DNA from 3 places in the Cryobacterium sp. SO2 genome. Region 1 is predicted to be linked to each of the others. Evidence: predicted binding sites of a transcription regulator. Region 1 holds the regulator's gene; each other region holds the start of a gene.
The links. The regulator LexA, encoded in region 1, represses DNA repair genes until DNA is damaged. The targets are predictions, from matches to a motif close to TCGAACANNTGTTCGA.
Positions count from the first base shown of each region.

Region 2: BJQ94_RS05790 (HNH endonuclease signature motif containing protein) is a predicted target of LexA. The motif match lies at 2,475-2,490, and genes of this name have one in related genera.
Region 3: BJQ94_RS08085 (HNH endonuclease signature motif containing protein) is a predicted target of LexA. The motif match lies at 2,993-3,008, and genes of this name have one in related genera.

Region 1 covers NZ_CP117849.1:1,385,823-1,392,776, reverse strand. The annotation lists gene hisH (imidazole glycerol phosphate synthase subunit HisH) at 1-5, opposite strand, end outside; gene hisB (imidazoleglycerol-phosphate dehydratase HisB) at 2-619, opposite strand; gene BJQ94_RS06350 (histidinol-phosphate transaminase) at 629-1,714, opposite strand; gene BJQ94_RS06345 (LysM peptidoglycan-binding domain-containing protein) at 1,769-2,161, opposite strand; gene lexA (transcriptional repressor LexA) at 2,455-3,156, shown strand; gene metE (5-methyltetrahydropteroyltriglutamate--homocysteine S-methyltransferase) at 3,228-5,552, opposite strand; gene BJQ94_RS06330 (methylenetetrahydrofolate reductase) at 5,549-6,589, opposite strand; gene hflX (GTPase HflX) at 6,874-6,954, opposite strand, start outside.
Region 2 covers NZ_CP117849.1:1,256,949-1,263,902, forward strand. The annotation lists gene BJQ94_RS05780 (TOMM precursor leader peptide-binding protein) at 1-719, opposite strand, end outside; gene BJQ94_RS05785 (SDR family oxidoreductase) at 853-2,409, shown strand; gene BJQ94_RS05790 (HNH endonuclease signature motif containing protein) at 2,511-4,112, shown strand; gene BJQ94_RS05795 (GDSL-type esterase/lipase family protein) at 4,204-4,761, shown strand; gene BJQ94_RS05800 (DUF2207 domain-containing protein) at 4,829-6,742, shown strand; gene BJQ94_RS05805 (DUF6804 family protein) at 6,742-6,954, shown strand, end outside.
Region 3 covers NZ_CP117849.1:1,758,770-1,765,723, reverse strand. The annotation lists gene BJQ94_RS08105 (flagellar motor protein MotB) at 1-904, opposite strand, end outside; gene BJQ94_RS08100 (MotA/TolQ/ExbB proton channel family protein) at 901-1,719, opposite strand; gene BJQ94_RS08095 (flagellar FlbD family protein) at 1,719-1,985, opposite strand; gene BJQ94_RS08090 (hypothetical protein) at 2,091-2,660, opposite strand; gene BJQ94_RS08085 (HNH endonuclease signature motif containing protein) at 3,029-4,519, shown strand; gene BJQ94_RS08080 (hypothetical protein) at 4,512-4,757, opposite strand; gene BJQ94_RS08075 (hypothetical protein) at 4,756-4,908, shown strand; gene BJQ94_RS08070 (flagellar hook protein FlgE) at 5,017-6,192, opposite strand; gene BJQ94_RS08065 (flagellar hook capping FlgD N-terminal domain-containing protein) at 6,338-6,784, opposite strand; gene BJQ94_RS08060 (flagellar hook-length control protein FliK) at 6,851-6,954, opposite strand, start outside.

The sequences.
Region 1 (6,954 bases):
GTCATAGAGCGCCCTTGGTGGACGGGATGCCGCTGACGAGGGCGTCGTAGGCCTTGGCCTGGCGGAAGGCGCGGGCGAAGGCCTTGAACTCGGCTTCGGCGATGTGGTGCGGGTCGCGGCCGCCGACGACGGTGACGTGCACGGTGAGCGCGGCGTTGAACGCGATCGCCTCGAAGACGTGCCGCACCATGGAGCCGGTGAAGTGGCCGCCGATGAGGTGGAATTCGAAGCCGGCCGGTTCACCGGTGTGCACGAGGTACGGGCGGCCGGAGATGTCGACGACGGCCTGCACGAGGGCCTCGTCCAGCGGCACCAGGGCGTCGCCGTACCGGGAGATGCCGGACTTGTCGCCGAGGGCCTGCTTGATCGCCTGGCCCAGCACGATGCCGATGTCTTCGACGGTGTGGTGCACGTCGATCTCGATGTCGCCCTTGGCGTGCACGGTGAGGTCGGTCAGCGAGTGCTTGGCGAACGCGGTGAGCAGGTGGTCGTAGAACGGCACTGTGGTGTGGATGTCGCTCACTCCGGTGCCGTCGAGGTCGATCGAGAGATCGATGCTCGATTCGCTGGTTTCGCGCTGCAGGTGGGCACGGCGAGGCGCGGGCGTGACGTTGCTCATGGCGTTAGTTTATTCGGCTATCGGACGAAGCCGTGCGATGGCGGTGAGGAAGGCGCTGGTCTCGGCCTCGGTGCCGGCCGAGACGCGCAGGTGGCCGGGGATGCCCACGTCGCGGATCAGGATGCCCTCGGCCAGGAGCGCCTCGAACAGTGCGTGCGGATCGGCCACGCCGCCGAAGAGAACGAAGTTGCTGCCGCTGCGCAGCGGCGAGAAGCCGAGCGCGCTGAGTTCGGTGACCAGACGGTCACGCTGCACCCTGATGTCGTCCACCATGGCGAGCATCTCCCCGGTGTGCGCGAGCGCCGCCACGGCGGCCGCCTGGGTGAGCGCGGAGAGGTGGTACGGCAGGCGCACCAGGCGGAGCGCATCCGTGACCGCCGGATCGGCGGCCAGGTAGCCCACCCGCACGCCGGCGAAGGCGAAGGCCTTGCTCATGGTGCGGGACACCAGCAGGCGCGGGCGGCCGGCCAGGAGGCTGAGGGCGCTCTCGGTTCCCACCGGGGCGAACTCGGCATAGGCCTCGTCGACCACGACGATTCCATCGGTGGCGTCGTAGACGGCCGCGATGGTCTCCAGCGACAGCGGGGTGCCGGTCGGGTTGTTCGGGGAGCAGAGGAAGACGATGTCCGGCGTGGTCTCGTTCACCCAGCGCACGGCCGTCTCCGGGCTCAGCTCATAGTCGGCGTCCCGGCCGCCGGGGATCCACCGGGTATCGGTGCCGGACGCCAGGATCGAGTACATGGAGTACGTCGGCGCGTAGCCGAGCAGGGAACGTCCCGGTCCGCCGAAGGCCTGCAACACCTGCTGCAGCACCTCGTTGGAGCCGTTCGCGGCCCAGATGTTGTCGAGGGTGAGACCGTGCCCGAGGTAGCCGGCGAGGTCCTCGCGCAGCTGGGTGAACTCCCGGTCGGGGTAGCGGTTCACGGTGAGGATCGCCTCGGCGAGGGCCTGCGCGATGTCGGCGGCGACGGCCGGCGGGATCGGGTGGGTGTTCTCGTTGACGTTCAGCGCCACCGGCACGTGCAGCTGCGGTGCGCCGTAGGGGATTTGTCCGCGAAGGTTGGCGCGGAGGGGCAGGTCGTTGAGGCTGGTCACCCGAACAAGCTTAGTTGCGCCGTGGGCGCCCGCTTTCGGGGCAGCAGGCGACGGCTAGTAGGAGGCGGGCAGAGCGAGACGCTGGCCGGGCTCAACGGCCTCGGAGGAGAGCTGGTTGAGGTTGACGATGTCGGCGATCACGTCGCGCGGGTCCTGCTTGGGTGCGATGGACTCGGCCAGCTCCCAGAGGGACTGACCGGCGTCGATCGTGACGTATTCGAACGCCGCGGCGCCCACGCCAGCCGTGCCCTCCGCGGCAGCGACGCCGCCGTTGACGGCGACGGCGATGGAGCCCAGAACCAGCGGCAGGGCCGCGAGCGTGGTGAAAACAACGCGACCACGGCGGGTGAGCCGCAGGTGCGTGCGCGGCACGCCGGTGGCTGCCGCGTGGCCGATGGAAGGACGCACGGCTATCGAGCCGGGCTTCACTGCGTATGCTGCGCTCATGTCGAACCTCCTGGTAACGCATCCGGCCCTCGGCCGGGAGGGCCGGATGCGAATCTATGTTCCGAATATATCTTCGAGTGTTCGAACAAGCAACCCTGTTTCCGGATATTATGGAAACAGATTTCGCAACACACTCGAATACCTGTCTACGATTCCGAGCCCCTTGGCTACAGTTTCGATCGGGTAGCAGTACTCAAACAGACACCACCGACATTCCTTCTGACGTGATCCCTGACCTGATCCGGCTGCGTCAGATGCACCCACCCGGAACCGACAAGCAGAGGAGCGATAACGTGGCACAGGAGAGCACACCTCGGGATAAGGGCGGCACCCGGCGCCGCAAGAGCCTGAGCGACAAACAACGCGCCATCATGGACGTCATCCAGCGCTCAGTGCGCGACAGGGGCTACCCGCCGAGCATGCGGGAGATCGGTGACGCAGTGGGCCTGTCCTCGCTCTCGAGCGTCACCCACCAGCTCAACCAGCTTGAGCTGAGCGGTTACCTGCGTCGTGATCCCAACCGGCCGCGTGCCCTCGAAGTCCTCATCGAGCTGCCGCAGTCCACCGACGAGGTCACACCCGGTGCTGCCGACGATTACCAGTCCGGCATCCAGGTGGGTGACGCGGCGATGGTGCCGTTGGTCGGTCGTATCGCCGCCGGTATCCCGATCATGGCCGACCAGCAGATCGACGAGATCTTCCCGCTCCCCCGCCAGCTGGTGGGCAAGGGTGAACTCTTCATGCTCAAGGTCGTCGGTGAGTCGATGATCGACGCGGCCATCTGCGACGGTGACTGGGTGGTCATCCGACAGCAGAAGACCGCGGAGAACGGCGAGATCGTGGCCGCCATGCTCGATGGCGAGGCCACCGTGAAGGTGCTGCGCCAGCGCGACGGCCACACCTGGCTACTCCCCCGCAACACCAACTTCGAGCCGATCCTGGGCGATTACGCCGAGGTACTGGGCAAGGTCGTCGCGGTGCTGCGCTCGGTCTAGTCCGGCAGCACGAGCACAGAGCAGGCCCGGCCCCGCGAGGGGCCGGGCCTGGTGCGTTAACGCGGCATCGGTCAGACCAGCGTGGCGCGAACCGCCCGCGTGGCGTCGACGATGTTGCGCAGCGAGTCGACGGTCTCGGCGTACCCCCTGGTCTTCAGCCCGCAATCCGGGTTCACCCACACCTGCCGGGCTGGGATCGCTTCGAGCGCCCGTTCCAGCAGTTCGGTGATCTCAGGCACGCCCGGCACCCGCGGGGAGTGGATGTCGTACACGCCCGGGCCGATGCCGTGGTCGAAGCCGCTCGCCTGGATGTCGGTGACGACCTCCATCTTCGACCTGGCGGCCTCGATGCTGGTGACGTCGGCGTCCAGGTTGCGGATGGCGTCGATCACGACCCCGAACTCGGAGTAACAGAGGTGGGTGTGGATCTGGGTCTGGTCGGCGACCCCGGCCGTGGCGAGCCGGAACGATCCGACCGACCAGTCGAGGTAGTCGGCGTGGTCCTTCTTCTTCAGCGGCAGGAGTTCGCGCAGGGCGGGCTCGTCCACCTGGACCACCCGGATGCCCGCGGCCTCCAGGTCGCCGATCTCATCGCGCAGGGCCAGGGCCACCTGGCGGGCGGTCTCGCCCAGCGGCTGGTCGTCGCGCACGAACGACCAGGCCAGGATGGTCACCGGTCCGGTGAGCATGCCCTTGACGGGCTTCTCGGTGAGGGTCTGGGTGTAGCTGGACCATTCGACCGTGATCGGCCGGGGCCTGGACACATCACCCCAGAGGATCGACGGTCGGGTACACCGGGTGCCGTAGGACTGCACCCAGCCGTTCTCCGTGACGGCGAAACCGTCCAGGTTCTCGGCAAAGTACTGCACCATGTCGTTGCGCTCGGGTTCGCCGTGCACCAGCACGTCCAGACCGAGGTCCTCCTGCAGCTGCACGACCCGGGCGATCTCGGCGCGCATGACATCGCGGTAGTCGGCCGGGGAGAGGTCCCCAGCCACCAGGCGGGCCCGGGCGCGACGAATGTCGCCGGTCTGCGGGAACGAGCCGATGGTGGTGGTCGGCAGCGGCGGCAGGTCGAGCACGGCCGCCTGTGCGGCCACCCTGGACTCGTAGTCGCCGCGGCTGAAGTCCGCCGGCGTGAGGATCTCGAGCCTGGAGCGCACGGCGCCGTCGCGCACGCCGGGTGAGACCCGGCGGGAGGCCAGCGACGCGGTCGCCGCATCCAGATGGGCCTGGATCGTCTCCCGTCCTGTGGCGAGGCCCCGGGCGAGGGTGGCGACCTGGCCGATCTTCTGGTCGGCGAAGGCCAGCCAGCCGGCCAACTCGGGACCGAGCTTGGTCTCGTCGGCGACGTCGTGTGGCAGGTGCACCAATGAGGTGGAGGTGGAGACCGCAACGTTCGGGCTCAGGGTTTCCAGCCGGCGCGCGTGGTCGAACGCCGCCGCGAGGTCACCACGCCAGATGTTGTGCCCGTCGATGACACCGCCGACGAGGGTCTTGTCCTTCAGCCCGGGGACGGCAGCCGGCACCGTGCCGCGCACGAGGTCGAGGCCGATGGCCTCGATAGGAGCCGTGGCCAGCACGGCCAGGGCATCGTCGAGGCTGCCGTAGGGCGCAGCGACGAACAGGCCCGGCCGGGTGTCCAGGCCGCCGAGAGCCGCGTAGGCCTGGGCGACGGCGGCGAGAGTGCGTTCCCGCGGGATGTCGATGCTCTCGCTGACGAGGGCGGGCTCATCCAGCTGCACCCACTCGGCACCGGCGACGGCCAGGCGTTCGATCAGGTCCTGATAGACCGGCAGCAGGTCGGCGAGCCTGTCGAGCGGATGGAAGCCCGCCGGGGCCCCGTCGCTCGGCTTGGCCAGGAGCAGGAAGGTCACCGGGCCGACGATCACCGGGCGGGTCAGGTAGCCGTCGGCGACGGCTTCCTCGAACTCCCGCACGATCCGGTCGCTGGCCAGGTGGAACCGGGTCTCCGGGCCGATCTCGGGCACCAGGTAGTGATAGTTGGAGTCGAACCACTTGGTCATCTCGAGCGGCAGGTTGTCGCCGGCCCCGCGCGCCAGGGTGAAGTACCCGGCCAGGTCGAGGTGGCCGTCGGCATCGACGAGGTCTGCGAACCGGGCAGGAATGGCGCCGACCGTGACGGCGGCATCCAACACCTGGTCATAGAAGGAGAAGCTCTCGGGGATCGAGGAGTCCCTGCGTCCCAGGCCCAGCCCGGCGAGCCGCTGCCGGGTGGCGCGCCGCAGCCCGGCGGCGGCGGCCTCCAGCTCTGCGGCGTCGATCCGGCCGCCCCAGAACGCCTCGATTGCCTTCTTCAGTTCACGCCGGCGCCCGATCCGTGGGTAGCCGAGGATCGTTCCGGTGGGGAACGCGGGGATGTCAGTCGTGGTCATCGCTTGTCCTTCGTGGGGTGAGTGCCGGCAGTGGGGATGCCGGTGGGGCTGGTTGACGGGGTCGCCGGTGCGCCGACACGCGGCAGGACACCGGCGCGCTCGAGCACGGCCAGCACCGTCGCATGCTGGTTGAAGGCGTAGAGGTGCAGGCCGGGGGCACCGCCGGCGACGAGCTTCGACGCCAGGGTGGCCGCGTGGCTGATGCCGATCTCGCGCTGGCCCTCCGCGGTGGGCTCCACCTCCAGCTGGATCGAGAGGTCGCTGGGCAGGTCCTCCCCCGACAACTCGAGGATGCGCCGGAGCCGGCTGGGGCTGGTGACGGGCATGATGCCGGGCAGGATCGGGAACTCGACCCCCGCTTCCCTGGCCCGCTGGATGAAGCTCAGGTAGTGGTCGGCGTGGAAGAAGAGCTGCGTGATGGCCAGGTTCGCCCCCGCGGCCTGCTTGGCCAGCAGCGTGTCGATGTCCTGCGCCGTGGAGCGTGAGCGCGGGTGCCCGTTCGGGAAGGCGGCCACGGCTATGCGCACGTGTTCGCGTTCGGTCTTGACCGCCCGTGCCCGCGGCAGCCCGGGAATGGGTGTCTCCTGGTACGGCACCCGCTCGGCCTGCACCCGGTGGATCAGCTGCACGAGTTCGCCGGCGCTGTGCAGGTCACCGAGGAAGGTGTCCCCTTCGGTGAGGCCCTCCGGCGGGTCGCCGCGCAGGGCGAGGAAGCTGCGCACCCCGGCGTCGAGGAACTCGCGGATCAGGCTGCTGGCCTCGGCGTGCGAGGAGCCGACGCAGGTGAGGTGCGCCATCGGGTCGACCTGGGTGGCCCGGCGGATGTAGCGCAGCACGTCCAGCGAGGAGGTGCGGGACGAGCCCGTGGCGCCGTAGGTCACCGAGATGAAGTCGGGTCCGGCCGCGGCCAGCTCGTCGATGGTGGTGTGCAACGCGGTTTCGGCGGCATCCGATTTGGGCGGATAGAGCTCGAAGGAGAACGGCGTGTTCGGCGGACAGACCGGGTCCGCTGTCGTGGACGCGAAAGACGCTGTCATGGTTCCTCATTCGGCATGGTCGGTACAACTCGAAGGCCAGGCGGCCGCGGACCGCCCCGAAAACCAGGCGGTTGCTCGCGGGCGGGTGCCGGGCTCGGCTGTCGCTCCATGCCGGGCGGGTGGTGCTCCCGGCAACGAATGAGATGACTCTAACAACGGGTATTCGCGCTCGCACCCGGATGGCCGAATGTTACGTTGCGGTGCAGAATCGGGTGTTAACAGCAGCGGGCGGCATCCGCTGTCAGTGTTCGACTGCGGATGCCGCCCGGCGGCTGGTGCTGGTGTCAGCTGGCGATGGCGGGGGCCACCACGAACGGGGTGAACTGCGCCTCGATGCCGGCGGACACGAGCGCGGTCACGAGGGT
Region 2 (6,954 bases), 130 kb from region 1:
GCGACCTCGATGCCCAGCCTCGTCGTCTCCGTCGGCGCCGTGCGATGCAGCAGCTGACTGGCGATGGCGGGCCAGGCCGGGTCGTCGTCGACCCTCTCGAGCTCCAGGCAGGTCAGGCACGGGCCGGCGCCGGGTTCCACCAGCGGTCCGACGCGCGCCTCGGCGTCGCTGAACAGCACCGGCAGGTGGGGCACATCCCTGCGCAGCCAGCGGCCGTGCCGCTCGGGTGCGAGCACAAAATGATCCACGATCACGGCCAGGTCCGGCGCCATCCGGCCGGGCGCCTGTTCCTGCGCGCCCGCGGACACGACGCCGACGCCCAGGTCGGTCAGCAGGCCCCGGATGCGGTCGGCGGTGTGGCCTGCTCCGTCGACGCACACAACGGGCCGGGGGCCGGATGCGTCCGGCCCGGTCGGCGGGCTGAACCAGCTCGACGTCACGGCCGCGGGCTCACCGCGCCGCACCTGGCGTCGGTCGACGGTGACCAGCGCGGGGGCCAGGGCGCGCAGCAGGGCAATGGTTGCCGCATCCGTCGCCCCGGCCTGCCGGCCGAGCATGAGTGCCCCCGACCGGGGCACCCCCACCCGCAACGCGGCGATCACACTCTCCAGCGGTGCCGTCACCCCCGGCACTATCGCCAGCGGGCGGTCGATGCCCAGCTGGATGGTGTCCGGGGTGCGCCACACGAGCGGGTACCGGGGGTCAAGTCGAAGAATCATCCGGCGATCTTCCCCCAGGACGCAGGGATCGCGTCGAATCCGTCCACAGGCCACCGCCCGAGCCCTCGGGCTGCACCGACGCACGGCACGGAATGCGCAGGTCAACCCCAGACTCCGGCCCTAGGCTGACGCAATGACAGACACGACTGCCCTCCGAATCCTGGTCACCGGCGCCACCGGGTACATCGGCGGCCGCCTGGTGCCCAAGCTGCTCGAGGCCGGCCACGAGGTGCGGGTGCTGGTGCGCTCGCCCCAGAAACTGCTCGACGTGCCGTGGGCGCACGACGTGGAGATCGTCGAGGGCGACCTCGGCGACCGGGCCTCGGTCGCCGCCGCCAGCGCCGGCATCGACGTGTTCTACTACCTCGTGCACTCGATGGGCGCAACGGGCGACTTCGAGCAGACCGAGCGCACCGCGGCGCGCAACGTGGCCGCCGCCGCGGCCGAGGCGCAGGTGTCCCGCATCGTCTACCTCGGCGGTCTGCACCCGGACAGCCCCACCCTCTCACCGCACCTGCGCTCGCGCGCCGAGGTCGGACGCATCCTGCTGGCCTCCGGCGTGCCCACAGTGGCATTCCAGGCCGGCGTCGTCATCGGCTCGGGTTCCACCTCGTTCGAGATGATCCGGCACCTCACCGACGTGCTGCCGTACATGCCGGCGCCCCGGTGGGTGCGCAACTTCATCCAGCCGATCGCCGTGCGCGACGTGCTCTACTACCTCGTGGCCGCCGCGGTCCTGCCGGCCGAGGTGAACCGCACCTTCGACATCGGCGGGCCCGACGTGCTGCGCTACGGCCAGATGATGAACGGATACGCCGTCGAGGCGGGGCTCCACCAGCGTCCCATCGCCCCGCTCCCGGTGCTCACCCCGTGGCTCGCGTCGCAGTGGGTTAACCTCGTCACCCCGATCCCGCGCAGCCTCGCGGTGCCGATCATCGCGTCGCTGCAGTACGACTGCGTGATGCACGACCACGACATCGACGCGGTCATCCCGCCGCCCGAGGGCGGACTCACCACCTACCGCCGGGCCGTGCGCCTGGCCCTGGGCCGCATGCGCGACGGCGATGTGGAGACCAGCTGGCAGAACGCGGCCACAGAGGGTGCCTCGAGCAACCCGCTGCCCAGCGACCCCGACTGGGCCGGCCACCTCGTCTACACCGATATCAAGGAGAAGAGCACCTCGGCCAAGCCGGCCGACCTGTGGCGGGTCATCGAGAGCATCGGCGGCGAGAACGGCTGGTACTCCTTCCCGCTGGCCTGGGCCGTGCGCGGCTGGATGGACAAGGTCGTCGGGGGAGTGGGCCTCCGGCGCGGACGCCGGCACCCCGACCGGCTGCAGACCGGCGACGTGCTCGACTTCTGGCGGGTCGAACGCATCGACCGGGGAAGTTTCCTGCGGTTGCGCGCCGAGATGCGGGTGCCAGGCCGCGCCTGGCTCGAGATGCGCGCGGAGCCCACCGCCGACGGCGGCTCGATCTACCGCCAGCGCGCCGTGTTCTTCCCGCGCGGCCTCGGCGGCCGGCTGTACTGGTTCTCGATCCTGCCATTCCACGGGGTGATCTTCAGTGGCATGGCCAACCGCATCACGGCCGCCGCCGAGACCGAGACCGAGGCCGCCGCCGTTGACGCGGATGCGGATGCCGTCGTGGCCGCCGCCGAGGCCGTTGCCGCCGAGGCTGCTCGCAGCTGACCTGGCCCGGCCAGCGCGGGCTGTCACCCCCCCAAAAAAAAAGTTCTGCACAACCTTGTTTCTGCCCAGACAAACGTTCGTTGTTGAGTTATTCTCAATATATGCCCACCATCGCAGATTCCTTCACCTCCGACCCGGTGCTTTCCAGCACCGGGCCCGGTGCGGTCCCGGCTGCGGATTCCCTGATGGCGGCGGTTTCCGCGGTCGACGAATTGGGTTCGTGCAGTGCAGATTACGACGCGTTGAGTGATGCGGAACTGCTGGCCGGGCAACGGGATTTGGCCCGGTTGCGGGGCCTGGTGGAGACCCGGTCGGTGTGGCTGGCGAAGACCCTCGCGCACCGGTCCCGGCGGGAGCTGGGCCAGCAGGGACTGGCGGCCCGGCAGGGCTTCCTCTCGCCGGATGAGCTGATTCAGGAGATGACCGGGTCAACCCGACAGGATGCCCGCAAGCTCGTGGACGTGGGCCGGATGCTCGGCGATGCCGAGGCCGCGCAGGAAGCGCAGGCCGCGCGCGCGGCCCAGGCGGAGGACGAATCGGCCATCGCGCCGGGTCTGTTCGATGAATTCACGTCGCTCGAGGAGCCGGTGGCCCTGCCGTGGCACGCACCGATCTCCGACGCCGTGAGCACCGGGGCCCTCTCGGTCGCGGCCGCGCACGCGATCCGAACCGGCCTGGGCGACATCGATTCCGTCGTCACCGGCCAGACCCTCGCCGACGCGGTGCGCACACTCCTGGAGGAGTCCCGGCGGATGAACGTGGACGCGCTGCTCAAGCGCTCCCGGCGGATGCGGGACTCGCTCGATGAGGCCGGCATCGCCATCCGGGAGCAGAAGGCCTGGGACGACCGGTATCTGCGGGTGTGGAAGACTCCGTCCGGGCAGGTGCACATCCACGGTTTGTTCCCACCGGAGCAGGGCGAGTTCATCATCGCGGTCTACGACAGCCTCACCGGCCCGCGCCGCGGCGGCGTGAGGTTCGTCGACCCGGACCGGGCCGCGTGGGCCAAGGCCGTGCAGGACGACCCGCGCAGCACCGAACAGATCGCCGCCGACACCTTCATCGACCTCCTCAAGGCCGGCACCGAGGTCAACCCCAACCGGATGCTCGGCGGCCGCACCCCCGCCGTGCGGGTGCTGACCACTGAACCCGACCAGCGCCCCGTCAGGCGCCCCGCGCCCGCACCCGTAGCAGCGAGTGCGCCGGAACCAGACGACATCCTCGTGGCGATCCCCGACGGCACCGGCCACGGCTACATCGAAGGCAACCCGGCACCGGTGTCAAAGGAGAGCATCGACCGATTGATCTGCACCTCAGGCACCGTCGAGGTCGTCTTCGACACCGACGGCCAGCCGCTGAACCTGGGCCGGGAGGAGCGAATCTTCAGCCAGGCGCAACGGCTGGCCCTGGCCGCGCGCGACGGCGGCTGCAGGTGGGGCACGTGCGACCGGCCGCCCTCCCGCACCGAAGCCCACCACCTCGAACACTGGGCCCGCGACCACGGCCATACCGACATCCGCCTGGGCATCCTGCTCTGTCCACCACACCACCGCCTCCTGCACGCCCAGGGCTGGCAGATCTTCGAGCATCACGGCCGGTACTGGCTGCGGCCACCGGCATCCGTCGACCCCGGCCAGGTACTCATCGAACTTCACGGCACGCACTCCGCCACCCCCGAGCGGGAGCAGAACCCGCGGGAGTAGCGGCACCCGCTGGGGGCAGGTTGCCAGCTTGGACCCTAGCCAGCGACCACCCGTGAGCGCATCATGGAAGGCAAGCGGTGAGGAGTCGCACATGGCTGGAGTTGTGGTGTTCGTGGGTGACGGCCTGAGCGCGGGCGCACGCTGGGATGAGAGGTTCCCCGAATTCGAGGTGCACAACCTCGGCGTGAGCGGCGATACGACCGATGAGGTCATCGCCCGGCTCGATTCCGTCGCCGAGACTGACCCAGACGCCGTCGTCTTGCAAGTGGGTACAAACGACGTCGGCTGGCAACGCTCGGACGAATACATCGTGCGCAACATCGAGACCATTCTCTGGACCCTGCACAAGAAACTCCCCGTCACCCGGTTGCTCGTGCAATCGGTGCCGCCACGCGAGCAAGAATTCGTGCCCCTGATCCGCACGATCAACTGCCACGTGCGCCAGTTCGCGCCCACGGTGAAGGCCCACTACCTCGACCTCTGGCCGGCCCTGGCCGATTCCGAGGGAAAACTCAGCGCCGAATGGTCCACCGACAGCCTCCATCTCACCGAGGCCGGATACGTCGTCTGGCTCTCCGAGCTGCGGCCGGCACTCGTCGACCTGCTCGAGAGCCCGCAGACCCTGCCCATCAGCACCCAACCGGCCTGACCCGTCTTGCAGGCACAACCGGTCGAGACATCCGGGTTGCGCCCGCCGCGGTGGCTAGCATGAAGGCATGCGCAGACCCGTTCGTCTCATTGCCAGCCTCGCCTTCGCCGCTCTCACGCTCGCCGGGGTAGCCGGTGTCGGCGGTGCAGGCGCCGCCGCGGCGACGGCTCAGCCCGCGCAGGGCTCCACTGTGGCTGCGCCCTCCGTCCGACTCCTGCCGGCCGGCGTCGACGACTTCACCTTCGTTTCCCTGCACGCCGACTACACACTCGGCCGCGACGACGAGGGCCACTCCACCCTGGCCACGACCGAGACGATCGTCGCCCGGTTTCCCGAGACCGACCAGAACCACGGAATCCGGCGACAGATTCCCACCCACTACGACGGTCAGCCGACCGGCCTGTCCATCGACAGCGTCACCGACGAGACCGGCGCGGCCAGGGACTTCGAGACCGAGACCATCACCGATGACACCGACGCCGAATTCCTCAGCGTCACCATCGCTGCCGACGACTTCGTGCACGGCGACCAGACCTACGTCATCAGCTACAGCCAACAGCATGTCATCCTCTACCCCGACGACGCGGCAGATCAGGAGTTCTACTGGGAGGTGAACGGCACGGGCTGGGCCCAGCCGTTCGGCAGCGTGTCGGCAAGTCTGCACGTGGCACCCGAACTCGTGTCGGCGCTCACCGGCCAGACGGCCTGTTACCAGGGCGGCACGACATCCGGAGCGGCCTGCGACACCCTGGCCGGCGCTGCGGATGGCGACGAGTGGGTCATCGAGGCCGGCGCGAACGACCTGGGACCGCACGAGGGTCTCACCCTGGCCGTGGCGTTCGACGAGGGCACCTTCGTGCCCAGGGACGACTCGTTCACCGCCAATCCGTTCCCCACCATCGCGCTCCTCGCCGCGCTGGCCGCGCTGGCAACGGCCGGGATCGGCGTCGTCGTCCGCGGTACCCGGTGGCGCAATCAGCCCGGCCGCCCCACGATCATCCCCGAGTACCTGCCGCCGGCCGGCGCCAACCTGCTGCAGTCCGGCGACGTGCTCGGCGCCAGGGCCGCCGGCAAGGCCCTCACCGCCCAGTTCCTGCAATTCGCCGTGAACGGCAACGTGCGCGTGCTCGAGGGCGACGGCAAGAACCACTATCTTCTCGAGCTGCGCTCCCGGGCGAACCTGGATCCCACCGAACGAGCGGTGCTGGATGCCCTGTTCTCGGCCCGCCAGAAGATCGGCGCTGTGCGCGACCTCAAGAAGAAGAGCACCACGCTGGGCACGGCGCTGCAGAAGGTGCGCAGGGATGCGCGCAAACAGATGCTCGGCGACGGGCTGCGGGAGAAGAAGGGCGGCGCGGTGCGCCGGTGGTTGATGATCGCGGCCATCGTCACCGGTCTCGTCGCCGTGGTCGCGAGCATCGTCGCGTTCGCCACCGAGGTGGCCGGGGCCTGGCCGGCCCTGTTCCTGGCGGCAGGACTGGCCGGCGCCATTGTTACGCTTGCAGTGACCGGCGATGTTCGACCGCTCACCGCTCGCGGCGCCGAACTCCGCGACTACCTGAAGGGCGTCATCGTGTACATCTCGCTGGCCGAAGCCGACCGGCTCCGTGTGCTGCAGAGTCCCCAGGGCGCCCTGCGCACGCCCTACCGGCCGGAGGCCGGAACCGCTGTTGCGACCACGGAACCCGTGCAGGTGCTCAAGCTCTACGAACGGCTGTTGCCGTTCGCGGTGCTCACCGGTGAAGAGAAGCAGTGGTCGAAGGTACTCGGCGACTACTACGCCGGCACCCGCGAGCAGCCCGACTGGTACGTCGGCAGCGCACCGTTCAACGCCGTCTACTTCGCGACCGGCGTTTCCGCGTTCGCCAGCTCCACCTCGTCGGCCTGGTCGGGGAGCGCGTCGAGCTCGTCCAGTTCCGGGTCAGGCGGCGGTGGATCCGTCGGCGGCGGCGGCGGCGGCGGCGGGGGAGGGGGCGTCTGATGGGCACCCCGGCAGAACCCACCTACACCCGCTCCGCGCTCGCCCCCGGCCTGCTCGGGGCCATCGCGCTGCTGGCCGGACTGGCCCTGCTCGACGTGGACAGTTTCGTGATCATCCGGTACGTCGTCAGCATCCTGGCCCTGATCATCTGCGTGTTCGTCATCCAGGCGAAGAGCTGGTGGTGGCTCATCGGCCTGGTGCCCATCGCCGTG
Region 3 (6,954 bases), 370 kb from region 1:
TCGTGTCTGCCGGGGTCGTGTCTGCCGGAGTCGTCTCTGCCGGGGTCGTCTCCCCCGGATCGGTTTGCACCGGCGCCGGGGTCTCCTGCACTGCGGTGCCGTCCAGCACCGACGGGATCAACGCCCGCACGCTGTCGGGCTGGTTGGACAGCAGCACCACGTCGACCCGGCGGTTACGGGCCATGGCAGCGAGGTCGTCGCCCTGATCCACCGGACGGGCCGAGCCGTAGCCGATCGCGCCGATGCGTTCCTGGGCCACACCGGTGCGCTCCACAAGGTGCCGCAGCACCTGGGTGGCCCTGGCGCTGGAGAGCTCCCAGTCGGTCGGGTAGTTGATGGTCACCCCGTGCCGGTCGGCGTGTCCCTCCACCGACACCTCCCGCCCGGTTCCGGCCAGGATCGGTCCGATGGTGTCGAGAACCGACACGGCCTGCGTGCTGAGGGTCGCCACGTTGGGTTCGAAAAACGTTTCGGAGCCGACCAGGCCCACCGAGAGCCCGCGTTCGTCGATGGTGAAGTCCACGAGATCGGCGAGGCCGGCCGCCGCGAGGGCGGCCTCCATGGCCGCCTGCACCGCGGTGAGGCTGTCCACCTCCGCCAGGGCGAGATCGAGGTCGCTGAGTCCGACGTCCTCGGCCGCGGGCGTGTCGACGAGGTCCGGCGGCACCACGATGCCCTCTGCGGTGTCGACCATGCCCACGTCCACGGCGCCGAACCCGGTGGCCAGCGAGTTCTTCAACTGCACGAACTTGGCCTCGTCGACAGTCGACATGGCGAAGAGCACGATGAACATGCACATCAGCACGGTGACCATGTCCATGTACGACGCCATCCAGCGCTCGTCGACGTGTTCTTCGTGTTCCTCGTCGAGGCCCCGCCGCCGGCTCCGACCGCGTGCGCTCACGCCGCCTTCTTGAGCGGCTTGGCGGGGTCTGATGCCTTGGCCGACTTCGACCCCTTCGCGGACTTCGCCGACCCCGCGGGCACCATGGCCTGCAGCCGTTCGCCGAGCAGCCGCGGCTGGCTTCCGGCCTGCACGGCAAGGGCGCCCTCCATGAGCAGGGTCATCCGTTCGGCTTCGATGTCGGAGAGCCGCTTGAGCCTGTTGCCGATCGGCAGCCAGAGGAAGTTCGCGCTCAGCAGCCCCCACAGGGTGGCGACGAAGGCCGCGGCGATCATCGGGCCCAGGGTGGACGGGGTGTCCAGGTTCTCGAGCACGTGGGTGAGGGAGATGACGGTGCCGATGATGCCGACGGTGGGCGCGTAGCCGCCCAGGCTGGTGAAGAACTTCGCGGCGTTGCGGCTGGCCTTGGTGCGGGTCGCGATCTCGTCTTCGAGCAGCATCCGCAGCTCGTCGCCGTCGGTGCCGTCGGCGATGTTCTGCAGGGCACCGCGCAGGAACGGGTCGGAGACGGCGTCGGCCTCCTGCTCGAGCGCGAGCAGGCCGGCGCTGCGGGCCTTCTCGGCGAGGCCGACGACCTGGTCGATCAGCTTCTGCGGCGGAGTGGTCTTGCCCAGGAACGCGCCGGGGAGGGCCTTGATCGCCTGCACGGTGTCGCGCAGGGTGCCGCCGGCGATGCCGACGGCGATGGTGGCGCCGAAGACCAGCACCATGGGGGCGGGCAACAGGATCGCGGTGACATGCGAGCCCTCGATGGTGATCATCGCGAACAGGGCGCCGAATGCGAGAACGATGCCGATCAGGGTGGCGGGATCCATTACATCCTCCGGGGACGCAGGAGGACGACGGCGTCCGGTCGGGTGTCGGGGTCGTCGGCCGCGTCGGTTCCGGCGCTGTAGGCCAGGCCGATCACGTGGGCCCGATAGGCCGCGATCTTCTCGATCACCTCGGCCAGGCTCTCGGTCACGATGAATTTGGCGCCATCCACCATGACGAGCGTGGTGTCTGGATTGACATGGATGCGCTCGATGAGATCAGGGTTGATCGCGAACTGACTGTCGTTCAGCCTGGTTACAACGATCATGGACCCGTCCCTGGTTCCCGGACGGCTCCAGCAGCCGTCGACAACCACTGTCGGCCGCTCCCTGCGTTGCGTTAGGGGGCGACCGGTGGGCGATCGGCAGGCAGGCTAGAACGCGGTGATGTTTTCGCCGCCCTCGACGACCGTCACGGCGAATGGCGCGCTGACCGATGGCGTGCCGACGGCGGCCATCCCCGCCTGACGGCTCGCCGCATCGGGACCGGTGACCGTCACCACGATCATGCCCGGATACTCAGTGGGGTCCGGCCCGACCATGAACAGAACAGCAGGCATCAGATCCGCCTCGACCAGCGCATCGGTGACCGTGCTCCCCACCGCGCTCGCGGCTGCCTGGTACTCGGCGGCGGTGAAGCCCAGGTCCTCGATGGTGGAGTACGGCAGGCCGGTCTCATCGAGCGCAGTGATCGCTCCGACCGGTGCGTCGCCGGTGAAGCCGATCGTGAAGGTGCGGGAAGGACCGAAATAGGCGAGTGCGTAGTCGTCGTCGAATTCGGTCTCGATCACACTTGCGGCGTCGCCGAGCGGCTTCTGATACAGAGCCCACTCCACCTCTTCCGGCGAGTAGTCCACCTCCCCGAGGGTCACGCCCGGGTAGATCTCCCGTGCCATGAGCGAGTCGTGATCGGAGGGGAGGTCCGCCCCAGCGTGCTCGGTCACGCGCCACGTCACCTCCGCGTCGCTGGCCTCGCTAGGGCTCGGAAACTGCGCGAGTGCCACACCCAGGCAGAGGGCTCCGGCGGCGAGGATGGCCCCGGCCCGAATACCCCGGGTCACTGCCGTCTCCAGGTGTGCTCGGCGCCTGTTCGCTCCTGCTTCCATACAGCGAAGCTAGCCGCCACACCTGCCGAAAGCAAGACATCGAAATGCCAGATCATCGACTGAATCAAGCGGAGACGAATCGCACACCCAACACACGGGCAGGAATGGCCCGGTGTGAGACCTCCGGCTCACGACTACGTCAAAAAAGTTCTCCACAGGCTGAGTATTCCTCACACAAACCTTCGTAATCGGGCTACATTCGTGGCATGACAATCCAGTCGAGCATCGCAGACACGTTCGCCGCTTCCGGCGACGATGCGCTGCTGGATGCCGCGGGCGAGGTGGCCCGGTTGGGCTCCTGCAGCGCCGACTACGACCGCTTGTCGGATGCCGCGGCGCTGGCCGGTCAGCGGATTTTGGCGCAGGCGCAGCATGAGTTGGATACCCGTAAGGCATGGATGGCGAAGACTCTCGCGCAGCGCTCCCGGTGGGAGTTGGGCCAGGACGGGCTCGCTCAGCAGCAGGGTTTCCGCTCGCCCGAGGACCTGATCCAGAAGTTGACCGGCAGCACCCGGGTCGAGTCCCGCAAGCTCGTGGGCGTAGGCCGGATGCTCGCCGAAACCGAGGAAGCCGATGCCCGGCAGGCCGACGCCGACGCTGAAGCGGCGCGCCGGCTGGTCGACGAGGCACTCGACCCCGCGTCGGACCGTGAGGCCGGGGACACCCTCGACCTGGTCGCTCCCCTGCTTCCGCCGGCGCCGTGGCACGCGCCGATCTCCCGGGCCGTGAACGACGGCACCCTCTCGATCGATGCCGCCCACGCCCTCCGCACCGGCCTGGGCGACATCGACACCGTCGTCACCGGCCCGGTCCTCGCGACCGCGGTAGCCGACCTGCTCGCCGAAGCCCCATCACTGAACGCCGACCAACTCCTCAAACGGGCCCGACAGACACGCGACAGCCTCGACGAGGCCGGCATCCGGGTGCGCGAACAGAAAGCCTGGGACGACCGCTACCTGCACATCTGGACCCTCGACACCGGCCAGGTCCGCATCGACGGCCTCTTCCCCCCGGAACAGGGCGAATTCATCAAAGCCACCTTCGACAGCCTCACCAGCCCCCGCCGAGGCGGCGTGCGCTTCGTCGACACCGACCGCGCAGCCTGGGCCACACGAGTCCAGAACGACCCCCGCACCACCACCCAGATCACCTGCGACGGCTTCGTCGACCTCCTCACCGCCGGCACCACCGTCAACCCCCACGAGATGCTCGCCGGCCGCCGCCCCGCCGTGCAAATCCTCACCACCCACACCCCGGCCGGCCACGGTTACATCGAGGGCAACAACGCGCCCGTCTCCCCCGAAACCATCGAACGCCTCATCTGCGACTCCGGCACCATCGACATCACCTTCGACCAACTCGGCCGGCCCCTCGACGTCGGCCACGAACAACGCCTCTTCAACCGAGCCCAACGCCGCGCCCTCGCCGCCCGCGACGGCGGCTGCCGATGGCCCGGCTGCGACCGCCCACCCGCCTTCACCGAAGCCCACCACATCGAACACTGGCACAGAGACAACGGCCGAACCGACATCAACCAAGGCATCCTGCTCTGCCGCACCCACCACCTCCTGCTGCACAACCAACACTGGCAAATCTTCGAGAACACCGGCCACTACTGGCTGCGACCACCCACCACCATCGACCCCGGCCAGGAGCTCATCGAGATGCCCAGCCACACCCAGCCACGACTCACCTAAGCCCCAGCCGCTGAGCGAGCTTGTCGAGATCCACCGAAATGGTGCACGTTCGCGACGCGTCCCCCGAGGTCTCGACAAGCTCGACCAACGCGGGGGTCGCCACCATCCGCTGATCGAGTTTGTCGAGATCCCGCGACATGGAGCACATTCGCGAGCAAGGTCGCCAGGTCTCGACAAGCTCGACCAACGCGGGGGTCGCCACCATCCGCTGATCGAGCTTGTCGAGATCCCGCGACATGGAGCACATTCGCGAGCAAGGTCGCCAGGTCTCGACAAGCTCGACCAACGAGGGGCGGAACCTTCCGCAGGCGCCTCACGAGGTCTACTTCGACAGGCTCAGCACGGCGTCGACACGCTCGACCGACGTGCGGGGCGCCACCATCCGCTGATCGAGCCTGTCGAGATCCCGCGAGATGGGGCACGTTCGCGAGCAAGGTCGCCGGGTCTCGACACGCTTGACCAACGGGAGGGGAACCCTCCGCAGGCACCGTGCGGGGTTAGCGCTTCAGGTTGGTGAGCTCCTGCAGCACCTCGTCGGAGGTGGTGATGATGCGGGCGTTCGCCTGGAACCCGCGCTGGGCGACGATGAGGTTGGTGAACTCCTGCGACAGGTCCACGTTCGACATCTCGAGCGCACCGCCGGTGAGGGAACCGAGGCCGGTGGACCCGGGAGCGCCGAGTTCGGCCGTGCCGGAGTTGAACGTGGCCCGGTAGCCGTTCGAGCCGGTCTTCTCCAGGCCGCCCGGGTTGGAGAACGTGGCCAGGGCGATGCGGCCGAGCGCCTTCTGCTCGCCGTTGCTGAACAGGCCCACGAGGGTGCCGTCAGGGCCGAACGAGTAGGACTCGAGCGAGCCGGGTGCACTGCCGTTCTGGCTGGTGACCGACGCCGTGCTCAAGCCGGCCAGGCCGGTGAGGGCGGACAGATCGATGTCGATGCCGTTGACGGAGAGGCTCGCACCCGTCGTCGTGAGCTTGCCGTCGGTGAAGGCGAGGGTCGTGGTGTCGCCGGCCGCGCCGTCGGCAGCGGCGACGTTCCAGCCACCGGCCCCGGTGCTGGTGAAGGTGAGCGACACCGTGCGGGCCGCACCGGAGGCGTCGTAGACCTTGATGTCGCGCACCAGCGACGTGCCGGATGCGGCGTCGGACGGCAGGTTGCCGCCCATGATCGCCGACGTCGTCACGTCACCCGCGATGACGGTGTCCACCGGGAGCGACAGGTCCCCGATCGCGCCGCCCTCGTTCACGACGCCGTCCACGGCTCCCCAGCCCTGCACGATTGCGCCGGACGGGGTGACCAGACGCCCCGCCGAGTCGAAGTCGAACGACCCCGCCCGGCTGTACACCGTCTCGCCGCCCTCCTGGGTGACGAAGAAGCCATCCCCGGAGATCAGCATGTCGGAGGCCTTGCCGGTGGTCTGCGATGAGCCCTGAGCGAAGTTGGTGGCGATGCCGGCCACCTGCACGCCGAGACCCACCTGCGCCGGGTTGCTGCCGCCGGATCCGTCGGTCGGAGCGGCGGCGCCCTGGCTGAGCTGCGACAGGGTGTCCTGGAACTGGGTGGCCGAGGCCTTGAAGGCAGTGGTGTTGACGTTGGCGATGTTGTTGCCGGTGACGTCGAGCATGGTCTGGTGGGCGCGGAGACCCGAGATGCCGGAGTAGAGGGAACGAAGCATGAGAGCTGCCTTTCGTGAGGTGACGCGGGAGGTGACGCAGAAGACGGTGGATTCGGCGAGGATTCGGCGAGATTCCGGGTGGTGCGGATGGCTTGCGGGCGAGTGGCTGGCTCGCGGAGAAGGCCGGCCGGGTCGGCCAGTCGGATCAGCCGGTCGGGGCGGCCACCCCCGAGATCGCGTCGAGGGCGACGCTGACGGTGCCGACAGTGACCTGGGGAACGGTGCCGGCGTATGACACCGCGGAGACGAGGCCGGTGACGCTCGCACCGGCGGCATCCGTGTAGGTGACGCTCTGGCCCACGAGCGCGGCCGCGGCCGTGCGCATCTGCAGCGAGAAGTTCTCGTCGGCAGTAGTCGACAAGGCAGTGAGCTTCTCCATCATGGCCAGCTGAGTGGTCTGCGAGATCATCTGATTGGTGTCCATCGGCGAGCTCGGGTCCTGGTTGCGCAGCTGGGCAACGAGCAGCGACATGAAGGTCTCGGAGTCGAGGGTCTGCTTGGGCGTGCGCACGGCTGTCGTGGAGTAGAGGCTGGCCCCAGCCGTCGTGTCGGCTGCGGCGGTGGAGACTGTACCGACGGCATCGATGGTCATGGGATCTCGTTTCTGCTGGGCTGGATGGATCGGGGTGACGTCAGTTGCGCTGGTGCGGCGGGTGGGTCAAGCGAAAACATCAACACGCCCTCTCCGGATCCCGGCGGCAGAGCCGGCCCCAGTGCCAGCGGTGATGTCCCCGTCGGCGACGGCATCGGAAGCAGAGTCGG